DNA from 2 places in the Variovorax nivicola genome. Region 1 is predicted to be linked to the other one. Evidence: predicted binding sites of a transcription regulator. Region 1 holds the regulator's gene; the other holds the start of a gene.
The links. The regulator FliA, encoded in region 1, starts transcription of late flagellar genes. The targets are predictions, from matches to a motif close to CTAAAGTTTNNNNNNNNNNNGCCGNTA.
Positions count from the first base shown of each region.

Region 2: the regulator FliA is predicted to act here: its motif matches at 9,363-9,389, upstream of ACSFBF_RS10610 (FlxA-like family protein).

Region 1 is NZ_JBPJZK010000002.1:810,529-821,091, reverse strand. Features, by position in the region: gene ACSFBF_RS12510 (sensor histidine kinase) at 1-143, shown strand, start outside; gene ACSFBF_RS12505 (L-idonate 5-dehydrogenase) at 175-1,248, opposite strand; gene ACSFBF_RS12500 (2-hydroxyacid dehydrogenase) at 1,268-2,221, opposite strand; gene ACSFBF_RS12495 (SDR family oxidoreductase) at 2,374-3,135, shown strand; gene ACSFBF_RS12490 (gluconokinase) at 3,140-3,697, shown strand; gene ACSFBF_RS12485 (glycoside hydrolase family 15 protein) at 3,654-5,603, opposite strand; gene ACSFBF_RS12480 (RNA polymerase sigma factor FliA) at 5,696-6,430, opposite strand; gene ACSFBF_RS12475 (MinD/ParA family ATP-binding protein) at 6,465-7,274, opposite strand; gene flhF (flagellar biosynthesis GTPase FlhF) at 7,285-9,738, opposite strand; gene flhA (flagellar biosynthesis protein FlhA) at 9,735-10,563, opposite strand, start outside.
Region 2 is NZ_JBPJZK010000002.1:431,221-441,783, reverse strand. Features, by position in the region: gene nac (nitrogen assimilation transcriptional regulator NAC) at 1-262, opposite strand, end outside; gene ACSFBF_RS10655 (aspartate transaminase) at 399-1,613, shown strand; gene ACSFBF_RS10650 (RraA family protein) at 1,643-2,314, shown strand; gene ACSFBF_RS10645 (LysR family transcriptional regulator) at 2,326-3,261, opposite strand; gene ACSFBF_RS10640 (dihydrodipicolinate synthase family protein) at 3,370-4,308, shown strand; gene ACSFBF_RS10635 (Bug family tripartite tricarboxylate transporter substrate binding protein) at 4,357-5,328, shown strand; gene ACSFBF_RS10630 (SDR family NAD(P)-dependent oxidoreductase) at 5,318-6,028, shown strand; gene ACSFBF_RS10625 (mandelate racemase/muconate lactonizing enzyme family protein) at 6,064-7,230, shown strand; gene ACSFBF_RS10620 (tripartite tricarboxylate transporter substrate-binding protein) at 7,243-8,229, opposite strand; gene ACSFBF_RS10615 (MarR family winged helix-turn-helix transcriptional regulator) at 8,418-8,966, shown strand; gene ACSFBF_RS10610 (FlxA-like family protein) at 8,968-9,330, opposite strand; gene ACSFBF_RS10605 (universal stress protein) at 9,465-9,911, shown strand; gene ACSFBF_RS10600 (LysR substrate-binding domain-containing protein) at 9,908-10,563, opposite strand, start outside.

The sequences.
Region 1 (10,563 bases):
GTGACCTGCACGAATGGGTCGACCGGCTCTCGGCCGACGCGCGCCACAGGGCGCTGGTCGACGCGGTGCGGCATGCGCTGGACATGCTGGACTTCGAACACATCCGCCTGCTGGCGCGCGCAACGCCGAACGCGAGTCAGTGACGCTGCGCGGCAGGCGTCTCCGGGAAACCCGTCAGGCCGCTACAGCCTCTGCGCCCGTATCCGCAAAATCGATCAGCACCTTCATCGCCTTCTGCCTGTCGCTCGCCAGCTCGAAGGCCTGCCGCGCCTGCAGCATCGGGAAGGTGTGCGTCACCACCGGCGACAGATCCACGCGCCCTTCGTTGATGAGCCGCACCGCGAGCGCGAACTCCGCATGGAAGCGGAACGAGCCGCAGATGCTGAGCTCCTTCGCCACCACCATGTTCTGCGGAATGCTCACGTCACCGCCCAGCCCCAGCTGCACAACCACGCCGCGCGGGCGCATCACCTCCAGCCCGTCGCGCAGCGCGCGCTCGTTGCCCGAGCATTCGAGCATCACGTCGAAGGTGCCCTTGTCGGCCGAGTAGCGCGACACCCAGGTCTTGTCCTGCGCGACGTTGATGACGTTGTCGGCGCCCATGGCACGCGCAATGGCCAGCGGCTCGTCGACCACGTCGGTAGCGGTGATCTCGGCCGCGCCATGCGCGCGCGCCGCCGCAATGGCCAGCACGCCGATGGGCCCGCAGCCCGACACCAGCACGCGCTTGCCCAGCAGCGGCCCGGCGCGCGACACGCCGTGCAGCCCCACCGAGAACGGCTCGGCCAGCGCGGCCAGCCGCAGCGGCACGTGCTCAGCCACCTTCACGCACTGCGTGGCCTCGCACAGCAGCATGTTGCGGAACGCGCCCTGCACGTGCGGCGTGCGCATGGCGCTGCCGTAGAAGCGCATGTCGAGGCACTGGTTGGGCAGGCCTTCGAGGCAGAACTTGCAGGCGCCGCAGGGGCGGCTCGGATTGATGGCTACCTTGTCGCCGATGCGCACGCTGTCGACGCCGGGCGCCACCGCCACCACGGTGCCGGCCACCTCGTGGCCCAGCACCATCGGCTCCTTGATGCGCACGGTGCCGAAGCCGCCGTTGTGAAAGTAATGCAGGTCGGAGCCGCAGATGCCGCCCATGCCGACCTTCACCAGCACCTGGCCGGGGCCGATTTCGCCGGCGTCCTGCTCGTCCAGACGCAGGTCGTCAGGAGCGTGGATCACGAGGCACATACAACGCAAACGCATGATTCTTTCCTTCGGGCAGTCAGGGCACGGGGGTAATGAGAAGCTGGCCCGCAAAGTGGGCCTCGAGGTTGCGGCGCACCAGCTCGCCCATGGCGCGGCGCGTCTGTTCGGTACCGCTGCCATGGTGCGGGGTCAGCACCACGTTGTCGAGCGCGGCAAAGCGCGGGTCGATGCGCGGCTCGTTGAGGAACACGTCGAGCGCCGCGCCGGCAATGCCGCGCGCCTCCAGCGCCTGCAGCAGCGCGCCTTCATCGACGGTGGTGCCGCGCGACACGTTCACGAGCCAGCCCTTGGGCCCCAGCGCCTGCAGCACCTCGGCATTGACGATGCCGCGCGTGGCCTCGCCGCCGGGCAGGATGACGATGAGCACGTCGCACCAGTCGGCCATGGCGCTCAGGCTGGCGAAGTGACGGTGCGGGCTGTCGGCCTTCGGCGTGCGGCTGAAATAGCCCAGCTCCACGTCGAAGCCCGAGAACCGCTTGGCGATGGTGCTGCCGATGCGGCCAAAGCCCGCGATGCCGATGCGCTGGCCGAAGACGCGCGTAGCCAGCGGCAGGCCTCCATCGGCCCACGCACCGCTGCGCACGAAAGCATCGCCCGCCGGAATGCGTCGCTGCACCGCCAGCGTGAGCCCCACGGCGAGGTCGGCCACGTCGCCGTTGAGCACGTCGGGCGTGTTGCTCACGCGGATGCCGCGCGCGCGGCAGGCGGCGAGGTCGATGGCGTCGGTGCCCACGCCATAGCAGGCGATCAGCTCCAGTTTGGGCAGCGCAGCGATCAGCTCGGCGCTCGCGCCCAGCTCGCCGCGCGTCGCGATCGCGCGGATGTTGGGCGCGTGCTCGGCGATGAAGGCCTGCCGGTCCGTCGCTTCCCAGAGGCGATGCAGCGTGTAGGCCGCCTGCATCGGCACCATGTCCCATTCCGGGTAGGTGCCGAGCATCAGCACGTGCGGGGATGAAGCGGTAGCGGTCAAGCGGGTGTCTCCTGCGAGTGGCGGTCAGGGTTCAATTTGATACCGGTAACTTTAATCGACGAAAGAAGATAACGCCAGCGAAGGTTTTACCCATTGACGAAACCAAAAGATACCGGTAACTTATCCATTAGTCACGATCCAGGAACTCCCCCTTGAAACTGTTCGATCTTTCCGGGCGCACCGCCCTCGTCACCGGCTCCAGCAAAGGCATCGGCTTTGCGCTGGCGACAGCGCTCGGCAACGCCGGCGCGCGCGTGGTGCTCAACGCACGCGATGCCGCATCGCTCACCGCCGCCCGCGACGCCCTGCGCGCCAAGGGCATCGCGGCCGAGGCCATGGCCTTCGACGTGACCGACGCCGCTGCGGTCGAGGCCGGCGTGGCCGCCATCGAGGCCGACATCGGCGCCATCGACATCCTCGTGAACAACGCCGGCATGCAGCACCGCGGCGCGTTCGCCGAATTCCCGATCGACGCGTGGCACAAGATCACCACCACCAACATCGACAGCGTGTTCCTGGTCGGCCGCTTCGTCGCGCAACGCATGATCGAGCGCAAGCGCGGCAAGATCATCAACGTGTGCTCGGTGCAAAGCGAGCTGGGCCGTCCGGGCATCGCACCTTACGCGGCCACCAAGGGCGCGGTGAAGATGCTCACCAAGGGCATGGCGATCGACCTCGGCAAATACGGCATCCAGGTCAACGGCCTCGGCCCGGGCTACTTCAAGACCGAACTCACGCAGGCGCTGGTGGCCGACGAAGCCTTCACCGCGTGGCTCTCGGGCCGCACGCCCGCCGGCCGCTGGGGCGACGTGGAAGAGCTGGGCGGCGCGGCCATCTTCCTGGCCTCGGATGCGTCGAGCTTCGTCAATGGCCACATCCTGTACGTGGATGGCGGCATCACCTCGAGCCTGTAGCACCGTGCAGCATCCAGAGCAGCCGCAACGCCTGAGCGTGGTGGTGATGGGCGTGTCGGGCACCGGCAAGAGCAGCGTGGCCGCCGGGCTGGCGCAGTTGTTCGGCCTGCCGTGGGTCGACGCCGACGACCTGCACATGCCCGAGGCCGTGGCCCGCATGCGCGCCGGCCTGCCGCTCGCCGACGAAGACCGCTGGCCCTGGCTCGACCGCGTTGGTGCAAGCCTTGCCGATTGCACGGCCGCGCCGCGCGGCGTGGTGGTGGCCTGCTCTGCCCTGCGGCGCGCCTACCGCGACCGGCTGCGCGCCGCGTCGCCCGAACTGCAATTCGTGTTTCTCGACGGGCCGCCCGCGCTCGTGCGGCAGCGAATGGAACAACGCACCGGGCACTACATGCCTGCAGCGCTGCTCGACAGCCAGCTGCAGACACTGGAAAAGCCCGAAGCCACCGAAGCCGACGTGCTGCGCGCCGACATCGACGTACCGGTGCCGCTCATCGTCGCCAACATAGGCGCGCGGCTCATTCAGCGCTCGAAGAACGCCTGCGTGAAAGTCTCCGCCTGACCGGCGCTTTCTTTGCCACCTTCTTTGCTGTCTTCTTCGACGCCGCCTTGCCATCGAGGTCCGCCAGCTCCCACACGCCACCGGCCGCCGACACCAGCGCATGCGCGCTGTTGATCAGCCCGATGTGCGAAAACGCCTGCGGAAAATTGCCGAGCTGCCGCTGCGCCACTGGGTCGTATTCCTCGGCAAACAGGCCCAGGTCGTTGCCCAGCGCCAGCAGGCGCTTGAACAGGGCCCGCGCCTTGCGCAGCTTGCCCATGGCCACGTACACGTTCGACAGCCAGAAGCTGCACGCGAGAAACGCTCCCTCCCCGCCTTCGAGGCCGTCCACGCCTTTTTCGGTGCGATAGCGGTACACCAGCCCATTGAAGATCAGCTCCTTTTCGATGCGCGCGATGGTGCCTTGCACGCGTGCGTCGTGAATCGGCAGAAAGCCGATCAGCGGCATCCACAGTAGCGCCGCATCCACCGTGTCGGCGCCGTAGTACTGCACGAATGAATTGCTCGCGGCGTCGTAGCCGCGCGCGCAGACCTCGGCGTGGATCTCGTCGCGCACCTCGCGCCAGCGCTCGACAGGGCCTTCGAGCCCGTACTCCGTCGCGCTCGCGATCATCCGGTCGAAGGCCAGCCAGCACATGATCTTGGAATGCACGAAGTGGCGCGGCTCGCCGCGCACTTCCCACAGGCTGCAGTCGGGCTCCTTCCACAGCACCATCAGGTGCTTCGCGATGGCGCGCTCCAGCGGCCACACCTTGTCCATGTCCGCCAGCCCGGCCTTGCGCGCCGCATGAAAGGCCGCGATGACCGAGCCGTACACATCGAGCTGCCGCTGCCCGTGCGCGCCATTGCCGATGCGCACCGGGCGGCTGTCTTCGTAGCCCGGCAGCCAGCCGAGCTCGAGCTCGGTGAGCGAGCGTTCGCCGTGCAGGCCGTACATCACCTGCAGCTCTTCGGGCGAACCGCCCACCGCGCGCATCAGCCACCAGCGCCAGGCGCTGGCTTCCTCTACATAGCCCGAACCGATCAGCGCGTAGAGCGTGAGCGCCGCGTCGCGCAGCCAGCAGAAGCGGTAGTCCCAGTTGCGCTCGCCGCCCGGCAGCTCGGGCAGCGAGGTGCTCGGCGCGGCGACGATGCCGCCGGTGGGCTCGTAGGTGAGCGCCTTGAGCGTGAGCAGCGAGCGCATCACCGGCTCGCGAAACTCGCCTTGGTAGCCGCAGCGACCGGTCCACGCGCTCCACTCGGCGACGGTGCGTGCCAGCAGCGCGCTGGCGTCGCGCGTTACCGGCGGCTTCAGGTGCGAGGGAAACCAGTCGAGGCTGAATGCGATGGCCTGCCCCGCGGACACGGTGAAGTCGGCAAAGCTCGCGAAGTTCTCGTTGGTCAGCGGCACGCCGGAGCTGATGCGCACCGAGTCCGGCCCGGCCGTGGCAAACACCGCGCCGTCCCGCCGCTCCATCCAGGGGCACCACCCGCCGTAGTTGAAGCGGATGCGGAACTCGGTGTGCATGGCGACCGTGCCGCGCACGCCCTGCACGATGCGCACCACCTCATGCGTGCCATCGAGCGCGGGGCGCGGCATGAAGTCGGTGACGATGGCCGTCCCCTGGGCCGTGCGGATCGTGGTTTCGAGCACCACGGTGCCGGGCAGATAGCGCCGCGTGACGCGCGCCTTGCGGTCTTTGGCGCGCATCGTCCAGTGGCCGTTGCGCTCATCGCCGAGCAGGCTGGCGAACATCGCGGCCGAATCGAAGCGCGGCAGGCACAGCCATTCGATGTCGCCGCCGCGATGCACCAGCGCCGCGCTGTGGGTCGAGCCGATGAGCGCGTAGTCGCCGATGGGGCGATCAGGGCGGTCGGGGCGGTCGGCGTGGAGCCGTGCAGAGGGTTGCTTGGGAGTCTTTGGCAAGGGCCCGAGCTTTGCCGCTCGAGCGGGCATGGCGCGCCAGCGATGGGCGCGGATGGCTGACGGACAACGCCTAATGGCGAACGGCGTGACCTCTAGAGCACATCCTTCAGCTTCGCCCGCAGCCTGCTGATCGCCTGGCTGTGCAACTGGCACACGCGCGACTGGCTCACCTCCAGGATCGCGCCGATCTCCCGCAGGTTCAGCTCTTCCTCGTAGTAGAGATTCAGCAGCAGCTGGTCGCGCTCCGGCAGCGCACCGATGGCGTCCACCAGCTGATGCCGGAAGCCGCTTTCCAGCAACTGCTCGAGCGGATCGTCGCTGCCGCGCCGGTCCTTGCGCGCATCTTGCGAATGGCTGTCGAGAAACGGGCTGTCCGGGTCGTCCTTGGAGAAGTCTTCGACGTACACCAACTGGCAGCCCTGGATCTCCTGCAGCAGCGACTGATACGCCTCCAGGTCCATCTTCAGCTCCTTGGCAATCTCCCCCTCAGTGGGAGAACGCCCGAGCTTGTGGCCCAGTGCCTGGATCGCCTTCTCGACGCCGCGCGCCGACTGGCGCAGGCCGCGCGAGCCCCAGTCGTTGGCGCGCAACTCGTCGAGCATGGCGCCGCGGATGCGCTGGCTGACGAAGGTCTCGAACTGCGCGCCGCGGTTGTCCTGGTAGCGGCTGGAGGCGTCCAGCAGGCCCAGCATGCCGGCCTGGATCAGGTCGTCCAGCTCCACGCTGGCCGGCAGCTTGGCCATCATCTGCAGCGCGATGCGGCGCACCAGCGGCTGGTGCTGCGCCAGCAGATGTGATTTCTCGATGGTTCCCTGTGCGGTGTACACGGCCGTCCTTCTTGGGTTGTCCGGGTCGGCGGGCTCAGGCCACGGCCTGCAGCGGCTCGACCGCGCGCCACGGCCAGCGGTCCATCTCGCCGGCAATGCGCCGGAAGTCGACAGCGGCATGGCTCGCGGGAAAGGCCTCGACGATGGTCTGCTTCAGGCGCCACGCGTCGGCAACGAGCGGGTCGAAGCGCACCCAGCCCGCGGGCTGCAACAGCAGCGCGAGATAGCGGCTGGCGGCATGCGCGAGGTTGCTCATGATCTGGCGCGCAGCCACCACATCGGCCGCGCCGTTGACCAGGAAGCGCATCTGCTTGAGGCCGTGCGCGTGGTGCAGCCGCTTGATGCCCGCATAGGCCGCGGTGATGGAGGCTGGGTGCGGCTGCAGCACCAGCAGCAGATCGTCCGCGCCCTGCGCGAGTGCCGACAGCCGGCCCTCGGCGTCGAAAGCCGCATCGACGATGACCACGCCGTCGTGCCAGAACTTGCGCGGGTCGATCGCGTCGTCCATCACACCGTCCACCACATCAGGCGGCGCGGGCAGCACGTGCACGCCGCAAGCTGCCTTGACATTGGCGCCGTCCAGCGTCAGGCGCTGGCTCACTACATCGGCCAGATTCCCCAGCGGATCGATGTCCCACACCTCGCAGGCCGAACCCACGGTCGGGCAATGCTCGTCCAGCAGCAGCACGTTGCGACCCTGCAGGGTCAGTGCCACACCGAGATTCATCGCGGCCGTGGTGCTCCCCGCGCCCTGCCCCAGGCCGGCGACGGCAACCACGCGCGCATGCGTCGGTGCGAGCATGCGCCGCAGTCCGTCGGCCTGATCCGCAACCAGCTTGTTCATTCCTGCGCCCTCAACCCAATCTCTCCAATTTCTCCGACTTCTCCAGCGCACGCGACGCCTGCACGGGAGCGGTCGACTCGGTGCCCAGCGCCTCCAGCAGCAGAAAGAGCTTGCCCACGCCCGCATACAGCGCACTGCCGCTCATGGCCCGACCGTTGCGCGCCGGGCGCCCCGTGAGCTGGCCCAGCAACGCGCGCGTGCGGTCGGCCCAATCGCCTTCGGCCTGCAGCAGACGCCACACGGTGGTGGTCATCTGCCCGGCGATCAGCAGCCGCTTCATGATGTCCGGATCGCCCAGCTCGCCGATGCCGCCGACCATCTGCACACCGTCGCGCAGCAGTCGGAAGCAGGGCTCGGCGTCGCTGGCCCAGCCCTGCCATTGCGCGAGCTGCTGCGTGGAAACGTCCATGCCGATGTTCGACAGCGCATGACCCTGCGCCAGCACGTTGCCGGTGCGCGCATCGACCACCCGCGTGGCGACGCAGCGCAGCGCGGGCATCGCATCGCGCCCGATGCCCGCCGCCATGGCGGCTGCGTTGAAGCGCAGCACCACGTCGGCATGCGCCTCGCTCCGCAACGCGGCCTTGCCGCGAAAGTGCACGGGCCGCTCCTCGCCGAATTCGAAGTCCATGCGCGCGAGCGTGTCGGGTGCGCCGGTGCGCACGTCGATCACCGCGGTGGAGCCCGGCGCGCGTGCCAACCAGCGCTGGCCCACGGCCTGCCACTGCACCATGGCCTCGATGCCGGGCAGCCTCGTCAGCAAGTGCACCAGCGGCTTGTGGCCGAAGTCCTGCTGGCGCAGCCACGGCACCTGGCGCGCGCCGGGCTTGCGCGCGGCGTCCTTCATGCCGCGCGTGGCGGCGGTCGACAGCCACTGGTTCGGCGCTGCCAGCGGCAGGCCCGTGCGGTCCGACAGCAGCAGGCTGCCATGGCATTCATAAGCGTCGCCGCCTTCGTTCGAGCGCAGCCCGACTTGGCCGCACAGCGCGAGCACATGGGTCTCGCAGCCGGCGGCCACTTCGCTGCGCGCGTGCACCATCAGGTCGTGCAGCACGGCCTTCTGGCCAGTGCCTTCGTCGCCGGCCTGGCGCCAGAGTGCGCGCGAACGCTCGAAGCCGATCTGCGCGCCGGCCAGCGCGCTCGCGGTGGTGGCGAGCTCTTGCGCGTCGTGCGCCATGGCGCGAATCAGGTTCTGGTACTTCAGCCGCAGGCGATCGGTCTCGCCCTGCGCCTGCACAACTTGCGCCGATGGGCCTGCGCCCGTTGGCTCTTCGTGCAGATCGTTTTCCGCGGGCACGAACAGCGGGCTGTGCTGGCGCGGCTGGAACACGCTGTCCACCAGCTGCGCGCGGTCGGCCTGCATCAGGTTCTCGGGCACCTTCTGGCCGCTGGAGATGTAGTGCACCGGCAGGCGGTGGCGAATCACGGTGTCGATCAGCGCGCCCGGATGCGTGGCCTCGTCGACCTTGGTGAAGATGCAGCCGGTGAGCTCGTTGCCGTGGCGGTAGGCGTGCACCACCTCGTTGAGCGTGTCGCCGTGGCTGGTGGCGTTGAGCAGCAGCAGCCGCTTCACGGGCCGCTGGCTCTGGCCCAGCATCGCGATCTGTTCCGATACGGCACGGTCGCGCTGGCTCATGCCGACGGTGTCTATCAACACCATGTGCTTGTCGCGCAGGTCCTGCAGCACCAGGTGCAGGTCGGCCGCATCCTTCACGGCGTACACCGGCACGTTGAGGATCTGGCCGTAGATGCGCAGCTGCTCGTAGGCGCCGATGCGGTAGCTGTCGGTGGTCACCAGCGCGAGCTTGTCGGCACCGAAGCGCATCACGCAGCGCGCGGCGAGCTTGGCGGTGGTGGTGGTCTTGCCTACGCCGGTCGGGCCCATCAGGGCATACACGCCGCCCTGCGCGAACAGCGCGTCTTCGTCTTCATGCACTGGCACGGCGCGGATCAGTTCCGAACGCACATAGGCCATGCCTTCGGCGTAGGTCTGGCCCGTGGGCATCTTCTCCAGCATGGCCTTCGACAGGCCCGCGCTGAAGCCCGCGCCGAGCAGCGTGCGCAGCAAGCGGCCGCGCACCGGGTCGCGGCGCTGCTTGTCGTTCCACACGACGCTGGCGAGTTGCTCTTCGATCATTCCGCGCATGGAGTGCAGTTCGGTGAGCACGCTGTCGGCGGGTGCGGGTACCGGGACCGGCGCCGCAGGCGCAGCCGGTGCGGCAGGCGCCGCGATCGCCACGGGCTTCGCGGGCGCATGTGCAGGCGCAGGTGCGGTGTCTTTCAACACTCCCTGCACTTCGCCTTCGACCATGGCGACGATTTCCACTCCCTCGGCCATCTGCCGATGCGTCAGCACGATGGCGTCGGCGCCCAGCGCCTCCCTCACCATCCTCAGGGCTTCGCGGCTGGTGGCCGCGACGAATTTGCGCGCGGTGGTGCGCACGTCGGTCTGCTTGGAATTCAACCTCGTCCTCCGATGGCGGTGGTGATCTTGATGGTGCGGGAGTCAGGAATCTCCGCATGCGAAAGCACTTTCAGCTGCGGCAGGCTGCGCCGCAGGAATCTCGACAGCAGCACGCGCAGCGCGTGCTGCACCACAAGCACCGGCGCCAGGCCCATCTGCTCCTGGCGCACGATTGCGGCCTGCGCCTGCCGCAGCAGGTTGTCGGCAATGCCCGGCTCGATGCCACTGCTGTTGGTAAGGGCCTGCTGCAGCACGCCGTCGAGCGAGCCGTCGAGGCCAATCACCTGCATTTCGGTGTCGCCCGGGAACAGCTGCTGCGTGATGGCGCGGCCCAGCGCCAGGCGCGTGAGCGTGGTCAGTTCGGTCGGGTCCTTGATGGTCGGCGCGTGCTCGGCCATCACATCGAGAATGGTGCGCATGTCGCGGATGGGCACCTCTTCGTCGAGCAGGTTCTGCAGCACCTTGTGCAGCGTGCTCAGCGACAGCACCTTGGGCACCAGGTCTTCCGTGAGCTTGGGCGCGGTCTTGGCGATCTGGTCGAGCAGTTGCTGCACTTCCTGGCGGCCCAGCAGTTCCGCAGCATGCGTCTGTATCAGGTGGTTCAGGTGCGTGGCCATCACCGTGCAGGCATCGACCACCGTGTAGCCCTGCACCTGCGCCTGCTGGCGCAGGCTGGCGTCGATCCACACCGCCGCGAGGCCGAAGGCCGGGTCGCGCGTGGGCGTGCCGGGCAGCGTGCCCGTCACCTGCCCCGGGTTGATGGCCATCCACTGGTTGGGGAAGGCCTCGCCGCGCCCGATCTCCACGTCCTTCAGGCTGATGACG
Region 2 (10,563 bases), 380 kb from region 1:
CTTCGCCGGCAGCCTCCATGTCGACGCGGGCCTGCTCGCACTGGCGCAGGATGATCTGCGCATGGCGGTACAGCACCTTGCCGGCTTCGGTGGGCGTTACGCCGCGCTTGGTGCGCACCAGCAGTTGCTGGCGCACTTCGCCCTCGAGCGTGGCCAGTTGCTGGCTCAGCGCGGGCTGGGCAATGAAAAGGACCTCGGCGGCCTGCGTCAGGCTGCCGATGTCCACGATCTTCACGAAATATTTGAGGCGTCGCAGGTTCACGCCTTGTCCCCAAGCAAAAGCCAAGCCTAGCACCGGCCCTGCACAGCCGGTATCAGGGCTCACCATAAGCTGCGCCTATACGACCAGTGAAAAGTCGTCTTGGCCTCGCACCTTCGATGTGCGTACCGTTCGGTCCATGCAAGCCACTACCTCCCGCATTGCCGCCCGCGTGCGGCGCATCAAGCCCTCGCCCAGCACCTCGGCCGCCGACCGCGCCAACGAACTGCGCAGGCAGGGCAAATCGATCGTGAACCTCGTGGTGGGCGAGCCCGACTTCGACACGCCGCCCCACATCCGCCAGGCCGCGGCCGCCGCCATCGAGCGCGGCGCCACGCGCTACACGCTGATGGCCGGCACGGTGGAGCTGCGCGAAGCCATCGTCGCCAAACTCGAACGCGAAAACGGCCTGCGCTACGCGATGAACGAGATCATTGCCACCAGCGGCGCGAAGAGCGCGATCTACAACGCCTTCGCGATCACGCTGGAGCCGGGCGACGAGGTGATCATTCCCGCACCCTACTGGGTGTCGTACCCCGACATGGTGCTCGCCTGCGAAGGCACGCCCGTCACCGTGGCCTGCCCCGAAGCTCAGGGCTTCAAGCTGGCGCCCGCGCAGCTCGAGGCTGCCATCACGCCGCGCACGCGCTGGCTGCTGATCAACTCGCCGAGCAACCCGACCGGCGCGAGCTACACCGCCGCCGAATACCGCGCGCTGGCCGAGGTGCTGGAACGCCATCCGCACGTGATGGTGATGACCGACGAGATCTACGAGCACATCCGCTTCGACGGCGAAGCAACGCCGCATCTCCTCGTGGAAGCGCCCGCGCTGCGCGATCGCACGCTGATAGTGAACGGCGTCTCCAAGACCTATGCGATGACCGGCTGGCGCATCGGCTATGCGGCCGGGCCGGTGGACCTGATCAAGGCGCTGGACACGCTGCTGTCGCAGTCCACCGGCAACTGCTGCTCGGTGAGCCAGGCGGCGGCCGCAGCAGCACTGAACGGCGACCAGAGCTTCGTGGCCGAGAGCGTGGCCGTGTACAAGCAGCGGCGCGACCGCACGCTGGAGCTCGTCAACGACATTCCCGGCCTGAGCTGCGCCACGCCGCCCGGCGCCTTCTATCTGTACATCAACTGCGGCGGCCTCATCGGCAAGACCACGCTCGAGGGCAAGCGCCTGAACGAGGACGGCGACGTGGTGATGTACCTGCTCGAAAGCGAAGGCGTGGCCGTGGTCGCGGGCACCGCATACGGCCTGTCGCCCTACTTCCGTCTTTCCATTGCCACGTCGATCGAGACGCTGGAAGAAGGCTGCACGCGCATCGCGCGTGCCGTGGCCGCACTGCGCTGACGCGCGCTGAAAACTCACAAGGACCAGTCATGCCCTACAAAGCCATCCGCAAGAACCCGTCGGCCCCGCAGGTTGCGCCGGCCATCATCGCCGCGCTGCGCGACATTCCGGTGGCCGCGCTCAGCGACAACCTGCACCGCAACATCGGCAGCGTCGGCCTGCAGCCGTACCACCGCCCCGGACACAAGACCATGGCGGGCACGGCCGTCACCGTGAAGACGCGCGGCGGCGACAACCTCACGCCGATGCGCGCCTTCGAGTTCTGCCGGCCCGGCGACGTGCTGGTGATCGATGCGGGCGGCGACGTCACCAACGCGGTCATCGGCGGCATCCTGTCGTTCTATACCGCGACCATCGGCACCGCGGGCCTGGTGCTCGACGGCGCCATCCGCGACGTGGCCGAGATCCGGGAGCGCGACTACCCGGTGTACGCGCGTGGCGTGAACCATCGCGGCCCGTACAAAGATGGCCCCGGCGAAATCAACGTGCCGGTGTCGGTCGGCGGCATGATCGTGAACCCGGGCGACATCGTGGTGGGCGATCAGGACGGGCTGCTGGCCTTCTCGCCCGACGAGGCCGAGTTGCTGATCGAGAAGGCTCGCGCGCACCTGGAGACGGAAGCACGCACGATCCAGGCGATGAAGGAAGGCCGCTGGGACCGCTCCTTCCTCGATGCGCTGGAAGCGCGCTGCGCGAATTGAAACTGAAGCAGTCAGGCGCCTGAAGCGCCACCGCTGACCAGCGCCCACAGCGCCTCGGCCACCGGCGCCATGTGCGCCTGCTGGCGGTACAACCGGATGTCCACCGGCACGCGCCATCCGCCCGCGCCGGCATCGACCAGCGTGCCGCTGCGCAGATCGTCGGCCACCAGGCTCATCGGCAGCCACGCAAGGCCGCGACCTTCGAGCGCCATGGTGCGCAGCAGCGCGGCATGGTGGGCCGTGAAAACGATCGACAGCGACGCGGCGAAGTCCTTGCCGAACTCGCTGTCCTGCATGGCCCGCATGATCCGGCCCAGTCCCGAGGCATCGCTGTAGGCCAGCACAGCGGGCGACTGGCCGGCGCCCAGCGCATGCAGCGGCGCGCCGTTCGCATCGGGCGCGCTCACAGGCACCAGCACGTCTTCGCTCAAACGCTGAACCGGGTAACCGGTGTCGTCGAGCCGCCCCGGCGCACCCGCGTGCCCGTGGCACAGCACGAACTGCACGCGGCGCTGCAGCATCAGGTCTTCGCAGGCGTACGAGCTGTCGGAAACGGTCTGGATCGGGCCCATGCTCAGGCGCGACTCCACGCTGCCCAGCCAGCGCGGAAAGAATGTGAGCGACAGCACGTGCGTGGCGGCGAAGCTCAGGCTGGCGGCGTCGAGGTCGTGTGCGGCGCGGGCCTTGATGCGGGCGGCTTCAAGGCCCGCGAGCACTTCCTGCAGCAGGGGCTGAAAGCGCTTGCCCGCCGCCGTGAGCGCGGTCGGGTGCCCGCTGCGGTCGAACAGGTCGACCCCCACCCACTCCTCCAGCGACCGGATGTGGCGGCTGAAGGCGGGCTGCGCAATGGAGCGCGCCTGCGCGGCACGCGAGAAATTGCCGGACTCGGCCAGGGCCAGGAAATCTTCCAGCCATTCGAGGTCGAGGGGTCGGTTGCCGGGGCCCATGCGCAGCGCAGTTGAATAGTTGTATGCGATTCGAGTATTGGACGGCCCGCGCCCCGCCGGCAAAAGATGCACCCATTCCTGCACCTTGAACCACAACGGAGACACAGCATGCCTTCCATCGCGAATTATCGCGGGATCATCCCCGCCATTTCCTGCCCCTTCACGGTCGATCACCGCATCGACGAACCGGCACTGCGCAAGCTGGCTTCGTGGCTCGCCGGCCATGACGGCGTGGTGGCGATCATGACCAATGGCCACACCGGCGAAGTGTTTTCGCTGACGCCTTCGGAGCGCGCCGAGGTGACGCGCATCGTCGCCGACGAGCTGCGCGGGCGCACTCCGGTGATTTCATCGATCGTGTGCGAGGGCCTGGCCGAGGCCGCCGAGCATGCACGCGCCGCGCAGGCCGCGGGCGCGGTGGCGCTCGACGTGATGCCGCCGCACCACTGGCTGCGCTTTGGCTTCACGCCCGGCCATGCGCTGCAGTACTTCGAGGCCATCCACCGCGCCGCGCCGGAGCTGGACCTGGTCTGCCACGTGTACCCGGCATGGACGCGCGCCTCGTACTCGTCGCAGCTGCTGGCCGAGCTGGCGCGCCTGCCCTACCTGCAGGCCTTCAAGGTCGGCCAGCGCGACATGAACAAGTACGCCCGCGACATCCAGGCGATCCGCGAGGCCGATGCATCGAAGGCCATCCTGACCTGCCACGACGAGTACCTGCTGGCCTCGATGGTGCAGGGCGTAGACGGCGCGCTGGTCGGCTTCGCGACCTTCATTCCGCAACTGATCATCGACCTGTGGAACGCGGTGAAGGCCGGTGACCTGAAGAAGGCAATGGCGGTGCAGGCGCTCATCACGCCGCTGAAAGATGCCGTGTACGGCGGCGGCGAGCCGACCGGCGAGGCGCATGCGCGCATGAAGGGCGGCATGTTCCTGGCGGGCGTGCTCGACAACGCCACCGTGCGTCCGCCAACCGAAGCGCCGAACGCGCGCGAGATGGATGCGCTGCACGCCGCCGTGCAGCAGGCCGGCCTGTCGAAGCACTGAGCCACGGGCCACGTTGCCCCGATGAAAAACCACAAGGAGACAAGAGACATGCAACGCAACCATTTCCTGCGGGCCACGCTGGCCGCCCTCGCGCTGGCTGCAGCGTCAACCGCCGGCTTCGCCCAGACCTGGCCCAGCCGCCCGGTGCGCATGGTGATTCCGTTTCCGCCCGGCGGCACGCTCGACACCATCGGCCGCCTGCTGGCGCAGAAGCTCGGCGAGCAGACGGGCCAGAGCTTCATCGTGGAGAACCGCGCGGGCGGCAACGGCGTGATCGGTGCCGACGTGGTGTCGAAGGCGCCGGCCGACGGCTACACGCTGCTGTTCAACGCCTCGACCTTCACGACGGCGCCGATGACCATGAAGTCCGTGCCGTACGAGGTGGTGAAAGACTTCACCCCGGTAGCGCTGGTGGCCAAGGCGCCGCTGTCGGTGGCCGTCAACAAGAACCTGCCGGTGACGGACGTGAAGTCGCTCATCGCATACGCCAAGGCGCACCCCGGCAAGATGACCTTCGCGGTGGGTTCCATCGGATCGGCCGGGCACCTTTCGACCGAACTGCTCAAGCGCGCGGGCGGCGGACTCGACTACCTGATCGTGCCGTACAAGGGCACGGCACCCGCGTTCCAGGACCTGATCGGCGGGCAGATCGACGGCTTCATCGACCCCATCCTCGGCTCGCTGCAGTACCACAAGAGCGGCATGCTGAAGGTGATTGCCGTCACCTCGGCCACACGCGCCACCAGCCTGCCGAACGTGCCCACCGTGGGCGAGAGCATTCCGGGCTACGAGTTCTACAGCTGGTATGGCCTGTGGGGGCCGGCGAAGCTGCCGGCCGCCGTCACGCAGCGGCTGAATGCCGAAGTCAACAAGGCGCTCGGCACCGACATGCGCGAGACGCTGGGTGCGCAGGGCCTGCTGCTGACGCCGGGCAGCGTCGAGGACTTCGTGAAGTTCCAGGCCGACGACATGGCGCGCTCGAAGAAGATCATCGTGGAGGGCAACATCCATGTCGAATGAGGCCACCACTGCCCCGCACGCGGTGGTGACGGGCAGCAGCGGCGGCATCGGCCGCGCCATCGCGTCGCAGTTGCTCGAAGCGGGTTGGCGCGTGAGCGGGCTCGACCTGGCAGCGCCCACGTTGTCGTCTCACGCGCGCTTTGCGCATGTGGCTGTCGACCTGTGCGATGCCGATGCCATCGCGCGCACAGCCGCCGCGCTTCAGGACGCCGATGCGCTGGTGCATGCGGCCGGCGTGCTGCGCGTCGGCCCGCTGGGCGCGCTCGACCATGCGGGCGGCGAACTGATGTGGCGCCTGCACGTAGACGCAGCCACGCGGCTGGCCGATGCGCTCGTGCCAGCGATGGCCGCGCGCGGCCACGGTCGCGTCGTGTTCGTCGGCAGCCGCGTTGCACAGGGCCTGCCCGGTCGTGGCCAGTACGCCGCGACCAAGGCGGCGCTGATCGCGCTCGCGCGCAGCTGGGCGGCGGAGGTAGCCGCACAGGGCGTGACCGTCAATGTGGTGTCGCCCGGCGCAACGCAAACCTCAATGCTGCAGGACCCGGCCCGCGCGGGCAGTGCGCCGCGCATGCCGCCCATCGGCCGGCTGATACAGCCCGAAGAAATCGCTGCGCTCGTGGGCTTTCTTCTGTCGCCGCCAGCGGCGGCCATCACGGGGCAGGACGTCGCCATCTGCGGCGGCTCGTCGCTGCACCGCTGAACGTTTCTTCGCTTTCCCATCCCTCGAACCCGACCATGAAAATCGTCAACATCCTCGAATCCACCCGCCCCATCAAGTCGGACATCCGCAACGCCTACATCGATTTCTCGAAGATGACCCTGAGCCTCGTGGCCGTGGTCACCGACGTGATCCGCGACGGCAAGCCCGTCATCGGCTATGGCTTCAACTCCAACGGCCGCTATGGCCAGGGCGGGCTGATCCGCGAGCGCTTCCTGCCGCGACTGCTCGAAGCCGAGCCCGCGTCGCTGCTCGACGAAACCGGCGACAACCTCGATCCGCACAAGATCTGGGCCCGCATGATGATCAACGAGAAGCCCGGCGGCCACGGCGAGCGCTCGGTGGCCGTGGGCACCATCGACATGGCCGTGTGGGACGCGACCGCCAAGATCGCGGGCAAACCTCTGTACCAGCTGCTGGCCGAGCGCTACGGCACCGGCACGCCCAACCCGCGCGTGTTCGTCTACGCGGCGGGCGGCTACTACTACCCCGGCAAGGGCGTGGAAGGCCTGCAGCGCGAGATGACCAGCTATCTGGAGCGCGGCTACTCGGTGGTGAAGATGAAGATCGGCGGCGCCACGCTGGCCGAAGACTGCGAGCGCATCGAATCGGTGCTGAAGATCCTCGGCCCCGGCCAGCAACTGGCAGTGGACGCCAACGGCCGCTTCGACCTGAAGACCGCCATCGACTACGGCCGCGCGCTCTCGCAGTACCCGCTGTTCTGGTACGAGGAAGCCGGCGATCCGCTCGACTACGAGCTGCAGGCCAAGCTCGGCGAGGTGTACGCCGGCCCGATGGCCACGGGCGAGAACCTGTTCTCGATGCAGGATGCGCGCAACCTCATCCGCCACGGCGGCATGCGGCCCGACCGCGACTGGCTGCAGTTCGACTGCGCGCTGAGCTACGGGCTGGTGGAGTACCTGCGCACGCTCGACATGCTGAAGGCGCACGGCTGGTCGCCCTCGCGCTGCATTCCGCACGGTGGCCACCAGATGTCGCTGGCCATCGCGGCCGGCCTCGGGCTCGGCGGCAACGAGAGCTACCCCGATCTGTTCCAGCCCTACGGCGGCTTCCCCGACGGCGTGAAGGTGGACAACGGCTACGTCACGCTGCCGCCGCTGCCGGGCATCGGCTTCGAGGGCAAGGCCGATCTCATTGCGCAGATGCGGGCGCTTGCGAGCTGACGAAAGAAAGTCTCAGGGCTGAAAGCCGGAGCGGCGCACGACCGGCTCCCATTGCGCGCGAAAGGCCTTGAGCATCTGCGCAGTCTCGGCCGCATTGCTGACCACGGGCGTGATGTAGAGCGCGTCGGCCGCCTTCTGCAGCCCCGGGTCTTTCATGACGTCGCGGATCGAGTTGGCCAGCAGCTGCACCTTGGCGGGCGGCATGGTGCTGGGCGCGAAGAAGGTGTTCCAGCCGTCGGCATCGATCTTCATGCCGGCTTCGCGGAAGATGGGAATGTTGGGCGCGAAGCTCGCGCGCTTCTTGCCCGAGGTGGCCAGGATGCGGATCTTGCCGGCCACGTGCTGGGGATAGAGCGAATCGAGCGTATCGATGGCAATGGGCAGGCTGCCGCCGCTCAGGTCGGCCGCCAGCGGCGCCGAGCCGCCGTAACCCTTGATCTGCGGCTGCACGCTCAGCGCATCGCCCACCATCAGGCCGAAGAAGTGAGGCAGGCTGCCGGTGGCAGGCACGCCGAAAATCGCCTCTTCCGGATGCGCCCACAGCCGGCTGACGAGGAACATCGCGCGGTCGAGCTGGAGCTTGTTGCCCACCGCAAGCGCGAAGTCGTAGCTGCTGACTTGCGAGACGGGCACGAAGTCCTTGTCAGGGTCGTAGCCCGCGTCCTTGAAGACCAGCGGCGCGACCACCATCACGGCGGGGTTGCCGAGCATCAGCACGTTCTGCCCAGCGGGGGCCCGCTTCACTTCCTTGGCCGCGAGCCGGCCGCCCTCGCCCGGACGGTTTTCCACGCTCACCTTGACGCCGAGCTTCGGCGTGAGCCGGTCGGCAATCAGGCGCGCGATGCGGTCGGTGCTGCCGCCCGGCGCATAGCCGACCACGAGGGTGAGCGGACCACCGTCCAGCGCGGCGGGCGCCTGGGCGTGGACCATGGGAGCGCAAGCGGCCAGGGCAATGCCCCACGCCATGATGAGCTTGCGCCTGGAAAGAAATGCGGGCATCGGATCTCCTGCGAGCGGTTGTCGTGAACGGGAACGCGCGAGTTTTCACGGCGAAAATCGCGCGCCAAGACTGTTTCCGTTCGTTCAAATTTGTTACCGGTTTATACGTATGGGCAAACAGTTGATCTAATCCACTACCAGTGCTCCGAGGCGGGCGAACCACACTCCCCACCCCACTTTCCATCCGTATGCAACAAGCTTTTCCCGATGCAGCAGCGTTGCGCGCGCCCCGTTCCCTGAACGACCTGCTGCTGTACCGGCTGGCACGTGCCATGCGCTCGGGCAGCGGCATGGCGACCCGCCTGGTCGAAGGAGGCTTCGGCATCACGCGCCGCGAGTGGGGAATGATCGCCACGCTCGCGCAGGAGGGCGAGATGACTTCGTCGACGCTGGCCACGCACCTGCACCTGGACCGCGTGCGCACTTCGCGCGGGCTGCGCAGCCTGGTCGAGAAGAAGCTGGTGGTGCGGCGGCAGGACGCTCAGGACCGCCGCGAAGTGCACGTGCGGCTGAGCGCTTCGGGCCAGCAGCTGTTCGGCAGGCTGTTTCCGCGGATTGCGGGGCTGAACACCGAATTGCTCGAAGGCATCGAGCCCGCGGATCTCGATGCCTTTCTTCGCTGCCTGCAGCATCTGGAACTGCGCGGAGAGCAGCTGCTCGCGCAGGGTGCGGTCATGGAGAAGGCGGACCGGCGCTCGGGAGGCACACGGCACCGGTGGCCGGAGCGCGGGGGCTGAATCAGGCCTTCACGTCCAGCATGCTGCCGATCGAAGTGCCACCAGCACCACCGGCGTTGGCGCGCTGCGATGTGCTGCCACTGCTGCTGCCGCTCTCGTCCATCGAAGCCATCGCGCTCTTTTGAACGCTGGCCGTGCGCAGCGCATTCATCTGCTGCTGCAGCATGGCGAGCTGGGCTGCCAGCGCTTCGATCTGCTGCTGAATCGCCTTGCGCGCATCGCCCTCGGGCACGCTGAGCAGCTGGCCCTGCGTCTCCTTGATCTGTTTCTGCGTCGCCGTGATCTGGCGCTGGATCTTCGCGATCTCGGCGTTGACGTCGCCTCCGCTCCTCGCACCGCCGGTCGCACTGATGGCATTCAGCATCTGGGTCCTCTGTTGTGTCCTCAAAGGGGGGTTATCGGCAGCTGGAAGAAGAAATGAAGGGCCTTGCATGACCGCAATCGCGAACTAGACTGAACATGAGGGCACCCGCGGTGCCGGGGGCCAAGGAGCCTGCCATGTACAAGCGTGTTCTTGTCGCAACCGACGGCTCCGCGCTGTCGGAGCAAGCAGTCAGCGCCGCCATCGACCTGGCCCTGTTGACCAACGCGGAACTGGTGAGCGTCACCGTCGCGCACATCGAACCGGTCGGCTACTTCGAAGGCTCGATGATGCTGAGCCAGCGCGACATACAGGCCACGCAGGAGCACACGGACCGCGCCGCGCAGCAACTGGTCGACAAGGTCGTGGCCACTGCGGTCGCCAAGGGCGTTCGCAGTCCGCAAGCCATCGTCATGAAGTCGAACCAGGTGGCCGAAGCCATCATCACGACCGCGAAGAACCAGCAGTGCGACCTGATCGTGATGGCCTCGCACGGACGGCGCAGCCTGGCGCGCCTGCTGATGGGCAGCGAGACGCTGCACGTGCTGACGCACTCGCACATTCCGGTGCTGGTGCTGCGCTAACGCGGCGGCGCAACCTTTCGCAGGCACTCCATCAAGAGCTGACTGGCGGGCGTCTGCGAGCGCCCCCGCAGCGTGATGATGCCCACGGGCGGAAGCTCGATGGGCACGTTGATCTTCAGGATGCATAGCTGCCCCTGCTTCGCAAAGTGCCGGGCGACGCTTCGCGCCAGGAACCCCACGGCCGGCCGCTCATGCATGACGGACAGCGTGACGAGAAACGAAGCGGTCTCGACGATGTCCGCCGGCGGCACGAGGCGGTGCTTGTAGAACATCTGGGCCAGCTTCGAGCGCGACGAAGCCCACGGCGGGGGCACCACCCAGGGCAATTCGGCGAGCATCTTCCAGCTCGGCCTGGAAGCCTCCGCCAACGGGTGCCCGGGGCTCACCACGATGCACATCGGCTCCGTGTAGAGGGCCTCGGTTTCGAGGTCTGGCGAGGCATAGCCGGGCTCCAGCCGGCCGACGATCAGGTCGAGCTCGCCTACGCGCAGGCGGGGGAGCAGCCGCGTGAGGTCGCCCTCTTCCACCATCACGGTGGTCAGCGCCGACTGCTTCTTGAGCTGCTGGATGGCCTTGACGAGCAGGCTCGGCGTGGCCACCACCATCGCGCCCACACTGGTGCGGCCGGCACCGCCGCTGGCCACGGCGTCGA